2 regions of the Rhizobium grahamii genome follow, and region 1 is predicted to be linked to the other one. Evidence: predicted binding sites of a transcription regulator. Region 1 holds the regulator's gene; the other holds the start of a gene.
The links. The regulator HrcA, encoded in region 1, represses chaperone genes, less so after heat shock. The targets are predictions, from matches to a motif close to GTTAGCACTCNCNNNNNGNGAGTGCTAAC.
Positions count from the first base shown of each region.

Region 2: a site for HrcA is predicted at 5,359-5,387, ahead of groES (co-chaperone GroES). Genes of this name have one in related genera too.

Region 1 is NZ_CP043498.1:3,773,860-3,781,189, forward strand. Features, by position in the region: gene rdgB (RdgB/HAM1 family non-canonical purine NTP pyrophosphatase) at 1-615, opposite strand, end outside; gene FZ934_RS18195 (VOC family protein) at 623-1,039, opposite strand; gene rph (ribonuclease PH) at 1,036-1,755, opposite strand; gene hrcA (heat-inducible transcriptional repressor HrcA) at 1,932-3,020, shown strand; partial or broken gene FZ934_RS18210 (GFA family protein) at 3,025-3,458, opposite strand; gene grpE (nucleotide exchange factor GrpE) at 3,678-4,307, shown strand; gene FZ934_RS18220 (nucleoside hydrolase) at 4,359-5,303, opposite strand; gene FZ934_RS18225 (Hsp20 family protein) at 5,567-5,998, shown strand; gene FZ934_RS18230 (DUF1150 family protein) at 6,048-6,305, shown strand; gene trmB (tRNA (guanine(46)-N(7))-methyltransferase TrmB) at 6,313-7,014, opposite strand; partial or broken gene metK (methionine adenosyltransferase) at 7,011-7,330, opposite strand, start outside.
Region 2 is NZ_CP043498.1:236,083-243,412, forward strand. Features, by position in the region: gene FZ934_RS01180 (ATP phosphoribosyltransferase regulatory subunit) at 1-6, shown strand, start outside; gene hisG (ATP phosphoribosyltransferase) at 6-701, shown strand; gene FZ934_RS01190 (DoxX family protein) at 782-1,228, opposite strand; gene FZ934_RS01195 (glutathione binding-like protein) at 1,442-2,152, shown strand; gene FZ934_RS01200 (hypothetical protein) at 2,197-2,646, opposite strand; gene groL (chaperonin GroEL) at 3,308-4,948, opposite strand; gene groES (co-chaperone GroES) at 5,005-5,301, opposite strand; gene chrA (chromate efflux transporter) at 5,595-7,007, shown strand; gene FZ934_RS01220 (TIGR01459 family HAD-type hydrolase) at 7,112-7,330, shown strand, end outside.

The DNA of each region.
Region 1 (7,330 bases):
CTTGAAGGCGCGGGCGCGGTGCGACAGGGCTTCTGCGTCGCCCGGCTTCCAGCCGTGCTTTTCTTCCGCGCTCATCTCGCCAAAGGTAGTCTCATAGCCTTCGGGTTGAAAGACCGGATCGTAGCCGAAGCCCTGGCTGCCGCGCGGCGGCCAGACGACAGCGCCCTCGACCTCGCCCCGGAAGAGTTCGGTGTGACCATCAGGCCAGGCAAGGCAGAGAACGCTGACGAAGCGCGCGGTGCGCTGTTCCAGCTTCGAAGCGCCGGCCTTTTCCAGAGCCGTCTCGACCTTCTGCATGGCCATTGCGAAATCGCGGGTGCCATCGGGTGTTTCGGCCCAATTGGCGGTGTAAACGCCTGGATCGCCGCCAAGGGCGTCGATAACCAGACCAGAATCGTCCGACAGCGCCGGCAGGCCGGAAGCCTCCGCCGACGCCAGCGCCTTGATCTTTGCATTTTCCTCGAAGGTCGTTCCGGTCTCATCTGGCTCGACGAAATTCAGTTCAGCCGCCGATTTCGCGGTGAAGCCGAGCGGTCCGATCAGGTCCTGGATTTCGCGGATCTTGCCGGCATTGTGGCTGGCAACGACGATGGTCTTGGTTTCGAGCTTGCGCATGGTGGTCCTATTCGATGCCCCAGATCCTGGCTTCAGCACATTCGAGGCTGTTGCCCGCGGGGTCGCGGAAATAGATCGATCGGCCGCCTTGCGGCCAGGTGACTTCGGACTCGATGGCAACGCCTTCGGACTTGAGCCGGCTGGCCATCGCATCGAGATTTTCCCTTGAGACACGGAAGCAGGCATGTCCCGAACCAGTTGTCCCGTGCGGCGGTACCTGCAGGGAGCCGGGTGCGGGCGGCTTGATCGTTTCCTTGGGATTGAAGATCAGCAGCACGCCTGCACCGCAGCGAAAGAAGACATGCCGGTCACCGCTCCGCGAGATCTTCGCAAGACCGAGAATGCCTTCATAGAAGGCTTCGGCCGTGTCGAGATCCTCAGCATAGAGCGCCGTCTCCAGCATGCCTTCCAGCATGTCGTTCATCCGGCGATGGCCTGCTTCTGCATGGCGACGAGCTCGGCGATACCGCCCTTGGCGAGCGCCATCAGCGATGCGAATTCCTCATCGGTGAAGGGCGTGCCCTCGGCCGTGCCCTGGATTTCGACGATGCCGCCGGTGCCCGTCATCACGAAGTTCGCGTCGGTTTCTGCAGAGGAATCTTCGAGGTAGTCGAGATCGAGGACCGGCTGATTGGCAAAGATGCCGCACGAAATCGCGGCGACATGGTCCTTCAGCACCCGCTCGACCTTGAGCATGTTGCGGCTTTCCATCCACTTCAGGCAGTCGTAGAGCGCAATCCACGCGCCGGTGATCGACGCTGTGCGCGTTCCGCCGTCCGCCTGGATGACGTCGCAGTCGAGCGTGATCTGGCGTTCGCCAAGTTCCTTGAGATCGACGACGGCGCGCAGCGAACGGCCGATCAGACGCTGGATTTCCTGGGTGCGGCCACCCTGCTTGCCGGTCGCAGCCTCGCGCTTCATGCGGTCGCCGGTCGCGCGTGGCAGCATGCCGTATTCAGCCGTGACCCAGCCCTTGCCGGTATTGCGCAGCCATGCCGGCGGCTTTTCCTCGACGCTAGCCGTGCACAGCACATGCGTATCGCCGAACTTCACCAGACAGGAGCCTTCCGCGTGCTTGGAGAAGTTGCGCTCGAACGAGACCTTGCGCATCTGGTCGGTTTTTCTGCCTGAGGGCCGCATAGAATTCTCCTGAAGCATGATGCCGGGACGATCAATCATCTTGGACAAGTCATGCGTGCTTATGTTGTTGAGAGCTTCTACGATTGGCAGCGCTCATTTGCAATTTCCCTTTTGCCGCTGCTCTGAGATTGGCTATATTTTGTCGGATCATTGTCAGCACGGATACACAAAGTTTCATGGAGTTCAGATCGACGTCGGTTTCAGATGCCGTGGCTGCGCTGGATGAACGCTCCAAGGAAATCTTTCGCCGCATCGTAGAGGGCTATCTGGAAACGGGTGAGCCGCTCGGCTCCCGCAATCTGTCGCGGATTTTGCCGATGTCGCTGTCGCCAGCCTCCGTGCGCAACGTCATGAGCGACCTGGAGGAACTCGGGCTCATCTATTCGCCGCATGTGAGCGCCGGCCGCCTGCCGACGCAGATCGGGCTCCGCTTCTTTGTCGATGCCTTCATGCAGGTGGGAGACCTCTCCGCCGAGGACCGTGCCAACATCGACCGGCAGGTGCGCGCCGAGAGCCGCGACAATCCGATGGAACTGATGATGAACGAGGCAAGCCGAATGCTGTCGGGCATTTCGCGCGGTGCCGGTCTCGTCATTACCTCGAAGAGCGATCCCGTCCTCAAGCATGTCGAATTCATCCGGCTTGAGCCGACCAAGGCGCTTGCGGTGCTCGTTGGTGATCACGACCAGGTGGAAAACCGTATCATCGAGCTTCCAGCCGGCGTGACGTCGTCGCAGCTGACCGAGGCCGCCAATTTCCTCAATGCGCACATGACCGGCCAGACGCTGCCGGAGCTGAGCAATCAGCTGAGCCGGCTGAAGGACGAGGTGCGCAGCGAGCTCGATACATTGTCACAGGCGCTCGTGGAGCGTGGCATCGCCGTCTGGTCCGGCAGCGCCGACGAAGGCAAGCCGGCGCAGCTCATCATTCGCGGTCGTGCCAATCTGTTGGAGGGTCTCGCCGGCGCGGACGATCTCGACCGCCTGCGTATGCTGTTCGACGACCTCGAGAAGAAGGACAGTCTGCTCGAGCTTCTCAATCTTGCCGAAAGCGGCCCGGGTGTGCGGATTTTCATCGGCTCGGAAAACAAACTTTTCTCGCTCTCCGGCTCGTCGCTGATCGTTGCGCCCTACCGCGATGACGACGACCGCATTGTCGGCGCCGTAGGGGTCATCGGCCCGACGCGGCTCAACTATTCGCGCATCGTCCCGATGGTCGATTACACCGCCCAGCTGATGACGCGCCTGTCACGTGGTACGAAATAGGCCGCTACTCCGGCAGCAGGTCGCCCGAACCGCCCATCTCAGCCGGCATGTCCTTGTACTTCGGCAGCCCGTCGCGGATCCGCAGCACGCTTTCCTGATAGTTCACATGCAATGCGGGGACATACTTGAAGTCGGGCAAGAGTGCCGCGTAGACATCGGTAACGCCCCACGTCGGATGCTCGGTATAGAGATGGCCGCCGCATAGCTCGCAGAATTTTCGCACGCTTGTATCGGACTTCTGATAGCCCTCGACATGTTCCCCGCCCTTGGTAACGCGGACAGACTGCGGCTGCCACAGCGTGAAGGCGTTGACCGGCCCGCCGACCAATGCCGGCAGGAGGCGCAATGGCAATAGCCCATCGCCACCGGTTCGCCGGTAGCGACAATCTCCACGGCACCGCAAAAGCAGCGCCCCGAATAGCTCTTCTGATCGTTCATGGTGGCAGCTCCCTGACCGGAAAAGGTCGAAGCACTGGGATATTTAGTTATCACTAAAATAAAAGAACTTTAGCGGGAGCAAGTCAAGGCGGCTGATACCAGGGAAGAGGACTCTGCCTGGCCAGCATCGCATGCTTTTCGGTCACGCAGACTTGATTTTTGCCCGCCAAAGCTCGATATCGGGCACATCCTGAAAGACACCAATTACCGGAGAACGTCATGACTGACGAAACGACGAAGAACGGACCTGACGCCGCCGCGGCCGAAGCTGCAGCAGACGCGGCCGCAAACGTCGAAAACGAGGCCACCGAAGACACGGCGCAGCCCGATCCATTGGCTCTCCTCAAGGCTGAAAATGCCGAGCTGCGCGATCGTTATCTGCGCCTGGCTGCCGAAATGGACAATCTGCGTCGCCGCACGGAGCGTGAGGTCAAGGACGCCAAGACCTACTCTGCCGCTGGCTTCGCCCGTGACATGCTGGCGGTCTCGGACAATCTGCGTCGCGCCATCGATGCTGTCCCGGAAGAAGCCAAGGCTGCTGGCGATGCCGGTCTCAATACGCTGATCGAAGGCGTCGAGATGACCGAGCGCTCGATGCTGTCGGCGCTTGAGCGTCACGGCGTCCGCAAGCTGGAGCCGGTTGGCCAGAAGTTCGATCCGAACTTCCATCAGGCGATGTTCGAAGTTCCGAACCCCGAAGTGCCCAACAATACGGTCGTTCAGGTCGTTCAGGCTGGCTACACAATTGGCGAGCGCGTTCTGCGTCCTGCCATGGTCGGCGTCGCCAAGGGCGGCCCGAAGCTTGTCGAACCCGAAACCAATTCGATCTTCGACCAGAAGGACGCTTGATCCGATCGGCCCGCTCCCGCGGGCCTGATCTTTCCGGCGCCCTTATAAGCTTTAGATGCGGGCGAAGCGCTCGATCAGCAGATCGAAGAAGCCGTCCGCTTCAACGTCACGCATGACCTGCGCGTTGCGCTTGCGGTCGGTGACGTGCCACCAGTCGACAACGGTCATGCCGACCGTCAGCTCCGACTTCACCTCGATCTCCACGTTGCAGGTCCGGCCCTTGAAAAGCTCCGGCTTCAGGAGATAGGCGATCACGGTCGGATCGTGCAGCGGGCCGCCGTCCGAACCGTACTTCTCGATATCGAAGCGCTCGAAGAATTCCAGCATCTCGACCATGGCGATTGCCGGGCGCGTGCCGAGATCGGCCATGCGCTTGACGCGGTCCTTGCGGGTCAAGAGCTTGTGCGTGACGTCAAGCGGCATCATCACGATGGGGACGCCAGAGCGGAACACGATGTCCGCGGCCTCGGGGTCGACGTAGATATTGAATTCGGCCGCCGGGGTGATGTTGCCGCCTTCGAAGAAGCCGCCGCCCATCATCACCAGTTCGCGGACGCGCGGGATGATGTCAGGTGCCTTCTGGAATGCCAGGCCGATATTGGTGAGCGGTCCGAGCGTGCAGAGCGTAACGGCGCCCTCCGGCTCGCTGCGTAGCGTCTCGATGATGAAGTCGACCGAATGCTGTGCCTGCAGCGGCATCGTGGGTTCATCGAGAACAGGGCCATCGAGGCCTGTCTTCCCGTGCACGTGCTCGGCGGTCACCAGCTTGCGCGCGATCGGCTTGTCGGCGCCTGCGAAGACCTTCGTATCGGTGCGGTCGCAGAGTTCGCAGACAATGCGCGCATTGCGGCTGGTATAGGAGAGCGGCACATTGCCGGCGACCGTCGTGATGCCCAGGACCTGAAGCTCTTCCGGGCTTCCGAAGGCCAGCATGATCGCGGCGGCATCGTCCTGACCTGGGTCGGTATCGATAATTATCTTTCTCGGGTCTGCCATTCCAGTTGTTCCCATCCTCCTAGGTGTCATCCTCCTAGGTGCTTTTCTTCTTGGTTTGCACCATTGGTCCATCGCCCGCTGCAAATCGGCGCAGCCGCTGCGGGCACGATTTGATGCGAGGCGCCGTCAGCTTTGTCAAGCGAATGCAAACGGGCCGCACCGAGCTTTGCCTTGCGTAGGGGCGTCGCAGTTCCCATATTAGAACTATCCGGATGCTGAGCGTCAGGTCCGGCAAGGTCGCTTGAATCAAGGACTTGATGACTATGAGCCGCATTACACCCTTCGCCAGCCCGTTGCTTCTGGGCTTCGATGCCATGGAAAAAACGCTTGAGCGCCTTTCCAAGGCCAGCGATGGATATCCGCCGTACAATATCGAACGCATTGCCGCGGATCGCTCAGCAGGCGATCCGGAGCGGCTGCGGATCACGCTCGCCGTTGCCGGCTTCAGCGAAGAGGAACTCGACGTGTCCGTCGAGGAAAATCAACTGTCGATTCGTGGTCGCCAGGTCGATCAGGGCGAGCGGGATTACCTCTATCGCGGCATTGCAGCGCGCCAGTTTCAGCGCACCTTCGTGCTGGCCGACGGCATGCAGGTTCTCGGCGCAAGTCTTAAGAACGGTCTCCTTTCAGTAGATCTCATTCGGCCGGAACCGGCCCGTATGGTGAAGAAAATTAACATTTCGGTCTCACAGTAGAACAACGGCACTGTTTGAGCCGTTGGTCCCTTCTCATGGAGGTACAGGAATGTTGATGAAAGAAGCCAATTCGCACCTGACCAAAACCGAACTTGCCGGTATCGGCAACGGCGAGGTCGCATACATCCGCAAAATACGGTCTGAAGACGTATCCAGATGCTTTCCCGAAGCGCCGGATATCGATCCAAGCGTCGACCTTTGGGCGCTGTTCGGCGCAGACGGCACGCCGATCCTGCTGACGGACAATCGTTCCAGCACCTTCTTCAAGGCTGCGGAAGATGAACTGAAAACGGTGAGCCTGCACTAACGCAGGCTCAGACTCGCTTGAATGTGAGATAGGCGGACGATCTGCCTTCGCGACGCGCTTTCGCCTCGTAGCGCGTGCTCGGCCAGCCCTCGTAGGGCGTCAGCCAGTCGGCGGCGTTTTGTGCCAGCCACTCGAAGCCGCCGTGGTCGCGGCACTTCAAGAGCGTCCAGTTGATGTAAGTATCGATATCAGAGGCAAAGCAGAACAGCCCGCCAGGCTTCAACACGCGGTGGAAACGGTCGAGATTCGTCTTTGAGACGAAGCGGCGCTTCCAGTGCTTACGCTTTGGCCACGGATCCGGATAAAGCAGATCGATCTGGTCGATCGAGCCATCGGGCAGCCAGTCCAGCAGTTGCGTCGCATCGTCGTTGTAGACGCGGACATTGCGAGCTCCGGCGTTGTCGACGCTCGACAGCAGCTTCTGCATGGAATTGATGAACGGCTCGACACCGATGAATCCTGTCGAGGGCGTTTCCAGCGCGCGATGAATGAGATGCTCGCCGCCGCCGAAGCCGATCTCCAGCCGCAGCTTTTCGACGGGCACCGGCCAGAGGTCCTTCAGCGGCTCCGGTGGAGCCGCTGAGAGATCGATGATGAACGCCGGAAGCAGGGTGTTCAGCTTCTCCGCCTGTTGTTCGCGAAGCGCTTTCCCTTTGCGACGACCGAAGAAGGCTTCGGTCGCGCGTCCGCGGCGTTCCATGTCGGTCATGCTGCTTCCTTGACCTTGACGGCTTCCTTGAGGCCCTTCACGAGGTCCGTGCGCTCCCAGGAGAACGAGCCGTCGCGACCAGCCTTGCGGCCGAAATGGCCGTAGGCCGAAGTCTTGGCGTAGATCGGCTTGTTAAGGTCGAGGTGACGGCGGATGCCCGTCGGCGACAGGTCCATGTTCTTGCGGATCGCGGCTTCGACCTGATCTTCCGTCACGCCCTTGCCGGTGCCATGCAGGTCGACATAGATCGACAGCGGCTGTGCAACGCCGATGGCGTAGGAGAGCTGGATCGTGCAGCGGTCGGAAAGGCCGGCGG
Region 2 (7,330 bases), 390 kb from region 1:
GCCTGATGACGATTACCATCGCTTTGCCCTCGAAGGGTCGCATGAAGGAAGATGCTTCCGCCATCTTCGAACGCGCCGGAATGAAGATAACGGCGGTCGGCAACGACCGCTCCTATCGCGGTAGGGTCGAAGGCCTTGACGATGTCGAGGTCGCCTTCCTGTCGGCGTCTGAAATCTCCCGCGAGATCGGCAACGGCAGCGTCGATTTCGGCGTCACCGGCGAGGACCTGATCCGCGAAGGCCTGGCGGAAGCCGACAAGCGTGTGGAAGTTTGTGCGCGGTTGGGATTTGGTCATGCCGACGTCGTGGTCGCCGTCCCCGAGATCTGGCTGGATGTCGACACCATGGCCGACCTCGGCGATGTCGCAGCCGATTTCCGCGCCCGCCATGGACGCCGCCTCGCGATTGCGACGAAATACTGGCGGCTGACGCAGCAGTTCTTTTCGAGCCAGCACGGGATCCAGCTCTATCGTATCGTCGAGAGCCTAGGCGCCACCGAGGGGGCGCCGGCATCGGGCTCCGCCGACATCATCGTTGATATCACCTCCACCGGCTCGACGTTGCGCGCCAACCATCTGAAGGTTCTGAGCGATGGCGTTATCCTGCGCTCGGAAGCATGCCTGGTGCGCGCCCGCAAGGAAAGCCACGCCGACGAGCCGGCTGTCGCGCGTCTGATCGAAGCGGTTCGCGGCGCGCTCTGATTTCAAGGCATGACCGAATACGAAAAACCCGCCGTCGCGAGACGGCGGGTTTTCGCATGCTTGGGAGGATGCTGTCTGGGTTATGCAGTGACCGGCAGGGCGCCGCGGCGCGCGTCGATCGAGAAGAGACCCGGGCCGAAGGTGGCGAGCAGGATGTAGGCGCCGGCCAGCGTGAAGTTCTTCATCAGCATGATGCCGTTCAGCGCGTTGATCCAGCCGAGAGCGGCATCCGGCCAACCTTCAACGGCAACGGTACCGGAATGGAAGACAGCGCCGGTGAAGATGCAGAAGGCGGCCAGTGCCCAGCCGACGATCTTCGTCTGGAAGCCGACGAGAACGGCAAGGCCGGTAACGAGTTCGAACAGGCCGGCGATGTAGGCGAGAGCGGTCGCGGCCGGCAGGCCGGCGCCGGTGATCATGCCTGCAGTGCCTGCGGGATCGGTCAGCTTGCCAAAGCCAGAATAGATGAAGATGAACGACAGAAGGATGCGTGCGACGAGAATAACGGTGTTCTGAGCAGTCGACATGGAAGTGTCTCCGTTTGAATGAACCGAGACCGCTGTGCCCCGGCACGGTTGTCGATCTCTTGTGAGGCCGTTGTCCTTCATTTTTGCCGTTGTGGAAAGATAGACGCTGGGGACAGTTTGTTCAGCAATAGTGAACGGGCGGGCGATGCGCTCCCCGGTTGCCATTACCCTTTGCGCTCTTCTATGGTCGGCCCGCCCATATGGAGAACTAAAATGGCAGACCTATCCGCATTTCCGATCACCCAGCGCTGGCCGGCTGGCAACCCTGACATCATCCAGCTCTATTCGCTGCCGACGCCGAACGGCGTGAAGATCTCGATCGCCCTTGAAGAGCTCGGTCTGCCTTATGAGCCGCATCTGGTCTCCTTCGGCACTAACGACCAGAAGTCTCCCGAGTTCGTCTCCCTCAATCCCAATGGGCGGATACCGGCCATCATCGATCCCAACGGACCGGACGGAAAGCCGATCGGTATCTTCGAGTCTGGCGCAATTCTTCTCTACCTGGCGGAAAAGACCGGCCATCTCATTCCCGCCGACGCCGTCGGCCGCTATGAGACGATCCAGTGGCTGTTTTTCCAGATGGGCGGTATCGGGCCGATGTTCGGCCAGTTCGGGCATTTTCATAAGTTCGCCGCCGACAAGGTGGCCAACAATTCTTATCCCGTCGAGCGATACCGTGACGAAAGCAAGCGACTTCTGAGCGTCCTTGAAGGGCGTCTGCAGGGGCGCAAGTGGATCATGGGAGATGTCTACACGATCGCCGACATAGCGACGTTTCCATGGGTGCGCGGCGCGGATGTCTTCTACGGCGGTCGCGAGCTGCTGGAATATGCGAAATTCCCTGCCGTCATGGATTGGCTGGAGCGCTGCATTGCGCGACCGGCGAGTGAGAAGGGGCTTAACATCCCCGCAAGGCCGGCCTGATCGCAACTGCGCAGGAGCCAGCCGGTGCTGGCTCCCCGCAAGGCTTACTGACGACGCGCGGTCACGCCGGACGCGCTGCTCTTGAAGCGCGGAAAGATGAATACACCGAGGATGCTGCCACCGACCCCATCTTCATAGCCGTTCGACTCTCCCATGCAGAAGAGCGGCTGCCGATGGCCGTTTGCGGCAATGATGGTCGTCGAGAAGCAGAAGGACGACGAAGAGAGCGTCGAGGCCTGCTCGAAGATATCGAGGATGTGGCCGTGGTCCTTCCGGTCATAGCAGCGCAGCAGGCTCAGCAGCCCGCATTCGACACCGGTGAGACCATGCAGCATGGCGCTGCGTTCCCTGAGGCGGATTGTGCCGCTTGAGAAATCCCCGGTCCAGGTTTCGGCGACAGAGAATTGCGCCAGCATTTCCGGATTATTGTCGTTGAGGTCGAGCGATCCCGGCATTAGCGGTGCCGAAATGTCGGTCTTGGCGATTTTAAACAAAATGTTCCCCATGTTGGCCACAGCGTTCCCCTGCTGCGGTCCCGGCAAACAGAACAGGTTCAAGCTGCACCGAGCATCATGCTGGGGCGGCCGGGGAAAAGGGGTTGCGGACAAAAACGGCGTTACGCCTGTCCACTTTCACCGGCGAATAAATACAACCTATAGTAATTGATTCAAGGAGCTTTTTGCTCCCGCTCATCGCCGTCTCCTTTCAGCCGGGATAGCCTGAAAACAGGCAAACTCGGCAGTAGCCACGGTGGCGATTGCTGGGCGAATTTATAGGGCCTTTTTTCAAAACGGCAATCGTCTTTTCACACGCCTGCGTTTCGGGAACCTAGATCGCAATTGAGCGGAAAACACCAAAATCCCGCACGGTTTCGGCTAAATAATCATAAAATGATGGACCGGAAACGGTTTTAGGCGTGTTTGAATGTGAAAATTGCTCACAAAGTGTGGTGGGAGATGATTTCAATCGAAATCAAAAAATCGGCAGTGCGGCAAGCTCCAGGAAAGGTCCGGCGCGCTGGGCGTGACTGCTTAAACGTTTAACAGCACGCAATTGATTAGGGAGCAAACGAATCACATGAAAATGAAAAGGGCGACCCGAGAGCCGCCCTTCCGTAACCTGAACCGGATGGCTCAGACATGAGACCCGAAGGTCTTACATCATGTCCATGCCGCCCATGCCGCCCATGCCGCCAGGCATGCCGGCCGGTGCGTCCTTCTTCGGCAGCTCGGCGATCATGGCTTCCGTCGTGATCAGCAGCGAAGCAACCGAAGCTGCGTTCTGCAGAGCCGTACGAACGACCTTGACCGGGTCGACGATGCCCATGGCGATCATGTCGCCATATTCAGACGTCTGAGCGTTGTAGCCGAAGTTGTCTTCGTTCTTGTCGAGAACCTTGCCGACAACGATCGAAGCTTCGTCACCAGCGTTTTCTGCGATCTGGCGAACCAGAGCCTGCAGAGCGCGGCGGATGATGTTGATGCCAGCTTCCTGGTCGTCGTTCTCACCCTTGGCGGCGATCTTCGTGGAGGAGCGCAGCAGAGCGATACCACCGCCCGGTACGATACCTTCCTGAACAGCAGCGCGCGTCGCGTTGAGAGCGTCGTCGATGCGGTCCTTCTTTTCCTTGACTTCGATTTCCGTGGAGCCGCCAACGCGGATGACGGCAACGCCGCCAGCGAGCTTGGCAAGGCGTTCCTGCAGCTTTTCGCGGTCATAGTCCGAAGAGGTTTCTTCGATCTGAGCCTTGATCTGCGCAACGCGGCCTTCGATGTCGGACTTGGCGCCAGCGCCGTCGACGATCGTGGTGTTTTCCTTGGAGATCGAAACCTTCTTGGAACGGCCGAGCATGTCGAGCGTAACGGATTCGAGCTTGATGCCGAGGTCTTCGGAGATGACGGTGCCGCCCGTGAGGATGGCGATGTCTTCCAGCATGGCCTTGCGGCGGTCGCCGAAGCCAGGAGCCTTGACGGCAGCGATCTTCAGGCCGCCGCGCAGCTTGTTGACGACGAGCGTAGCAAGAGCTTCGCCTTCAACGTCTTCAGCGATGATGAGGAGCGGCTTGCCGGTCTGAACGACAGCTTCGAGAACCGGGAGCATAGCCTGGAGGTTCGAGAGCTTCTTCTCGTGGAGGAGAATGAAAGCGTCTTCGAGGTCAGCAACCATCTTTTCCGGGTTGGTGACGAAGTACGGGCTGAGGTAGCCGCGGTCGAACTGCATGCCTTCGACGACTTCGAGTTCGGTTTCAGCGGTCTTGGCTTCTTCGACGGTGATAACACCTTCGTTGCCAACCTTCTGCATGGCTTCAGCAATGTCGAGGCCGACCTGCTTGTCGCCGTTTGCGGAGATCGTGCCGACCTGAGCAACTTCAGCCGAGGTGGAGATCTTCTTTGCCTTGGCCTGCAGGTCCTTGACGACTTCTGCAACAGCGAGGTCGATACCGCGCTTCAGGTCCATCGGGTTCATCCCGGCAGCAACTGCCTTGGCGCCTTCGCGAACGATAGCGCGGGCCAGAACGGTTGCCGTCGTGGTGCCGTCGCCGGCGATGTCGTTGGTCTTCGAAGCAACTTCGCGGACCATCTGGGCGCCCATGTTTTCGAACTTGTCTTCGAGTTCGATTTCCTTGGCGACCGATACACCGTCCTTGGTGATGCGCGGAGCGCCGAAGGACTTGTCGATAACGACGTTACGGCCCTTCGGGCCGAGGGTGACCTGCACTGCGTCAGCGAGGATGTCGACGCCGCGCAGCATCTTTTCGCGCGCAGAGCGGCCGAACTTTACTTCTTTAGCTGCCATTTTGGTTACTCCTGAATAGGGGTGTCAGCGATAAACGGGTCGGGATAACCGGCAGATCAGCCGATGATGCCCATGATGTCGGCTTCCTTCATGATCAGAAGGTCTTCGCCGTTGATCTTGACTTCGGTGCCGGACCACTTGCCGAACAGAACGCGATCACCAGCCTTGACGTCGAGAGCGACGACCTTGCCGGATTCATCACGAGCGCCGGAACCGACGGCGACGATTTCGCCTTCCTGCGGCTTTTCCTTGGCGGTGTCAGGAATGATGATGCCGCCCTTGGTCTTTTCTTCGGACTCAACGCGGCGAACGACGACGCGATCGTGAAGGGGGCGGAAGTTGGTGCTTGCCATTGTCTAATCCCTCGATCAAATGACATCTGCGAGCCGTGATGACCCGCGCGGATGGGTGTTAGCACTCGTGCTTGATGAGTGCTAGCGGCGTGCATTTAGGAGTGGCCCGGCGGGGAGTCAAGAACGACCGCAATTTTTCTTCGCCGCGCTCGGCAATAGGCTTAACAGCATATCCTTGTCGGAAGTGAGACAGCCGCGCCTGTCGTGAATCTTTCCAGCATCCGCCCTCGATTGCCGGAGGATTGTCGTGCCCCTTGGCCGATGCTATCGAACGTCCGTAGCGGGGCAGGGGAATGACATCGGTGAACACGGCGATTGCGACAGACGAAATCGTGGCGGCGCCGCCTCTTGGCCAGGCCGTTCGCGTTTGGGCGCGCATCGGTTGCCTGAGCTTCGGAGGTCCAGCCGGCCAGATCGCGCTGATGCACAAGGTCGTGGTCGAGGAAAAGCGGTGGATATCCGAGGAACGCTTTCTGCACGCCTTGAGCTATTGCATGCTGCTGCCCGGCCCGGAAGCGCAGCAGCTCGCAACCTATATCGGCTGGCTCATGCACGGCGTTCGCGGCGGCCTGCTTGCCGGTCTGCTTTTCATACTTCCCGGTTTCGCCGTCATTCTTCTCTTGTCGGGACTGTATGCCGAGTTTCATGAGACCGGATGGCTGACAGCAGTGTTCTTCGGCCTGAAGGCGGCGGTCCTCGCCATCGTGATCGAAGCGCTCTTGAGGCTGGGTGGCCGGGCGCTCAAGAACCGTTTTCATCATATCGTGGCGGCCGCGTCGTTCCTCGGGCTTTTCCTGCTAAACCTCCCGTTTCCGCTGGTGGTCGTGCTGGCAGGCGCCGCAGGCTTTGGTCTGGCTCGTTATCGTGCCCGACAAGAGGCCGAGCCGAAAGCCGGGCCGCGCTCGCTGCCAACGCGTCCGACGACGAGATCGATCGCGCGTCCTCTTCTAGTGCTAGTGGGCTGGGTTCTGATCTGGCAATCGCCGCTTTTGATCGTGCGTGCGCTTGACGCCCCGACGGATCTGCTCGCCGAAGCCTTGAGTGGTGAGGCCAACGTGTTCGGTGCCGTCTTCATCTTCTTTTCGAAGATGGCCGTCATCACCTTCGGCGGAGCCTATGCCGTGCTTACCTATGTGGCGCAGATTGCCGTCGGCCACTATGCCTGGCTGAAACCCGGCGAGATGCTGGATGGTCTGGCGCTGGCGGAAACCACGCCGGGGCCGCTTGTCCTCGTTCTCTGTTTCGTCGGTTTTCTCGCCGGCTACCGCAATCCTGTCGCGATGGTGCCGCTTGCGGGCGGCGTCTTCGGCGCCTTCCTTGCCGCCTGGGCAACATTCGTCCCGAGCTTCGTCTGGATTTTCGCAGGCGCACCTTTCATTGAAAGACTGCGCAGCAACGCGATGGTTTCGGCCGCCTTGTCGGCCATCACCGCCGCCATCGTCGGCGTCATTCTCAATCTCGCCGTCTGGTTCGGTCTGCATGTCCTCTTCGCGGAGGTGGGGCGCGTCGCGATCTTGTCGACAGGCGTCGGGTTGCCTCTGATAAGCCTTGCATGGCCGGAATGGCGCAGCATCGACATCGGTGCGGTCGCGCTTTTCGTCGCCGCCGCGATTATGCTCTTCCGCTTCAAGGCTGGCGTGGTCAAGATCCTGGGTGTATCGGCCCTGGCCGGTCTCGCGATCAAGCTCGGCGAAGCATTCCTTTGAGTTTCCCGCTGGCATTTTGGTTCGATAGCCCGGAAAAATGCCTTGCCTTCCCGCCATGCCTTTGCGATGTCACGCCCTGACTGAACGAGGATCGGAAAATCGGAATGGCCAAGCGGATCGAAACCTTTGCAGAAATCGCCAGTCAGTACGACGCTGTCTTCTGTGATGTCTGGGGCGTTCTCCATAATGGCGTCGATCCCTTTCCAAAGGCCGGCGCCGCACTTGCGGCAGCGCGGGAACAAGGCCTCACCGTCGTCCTCATCACAAATTCGCCGCGCATCGCCCCGCAGGTCGTGGCACAACTGCGCCAGATCGGCGTGCCC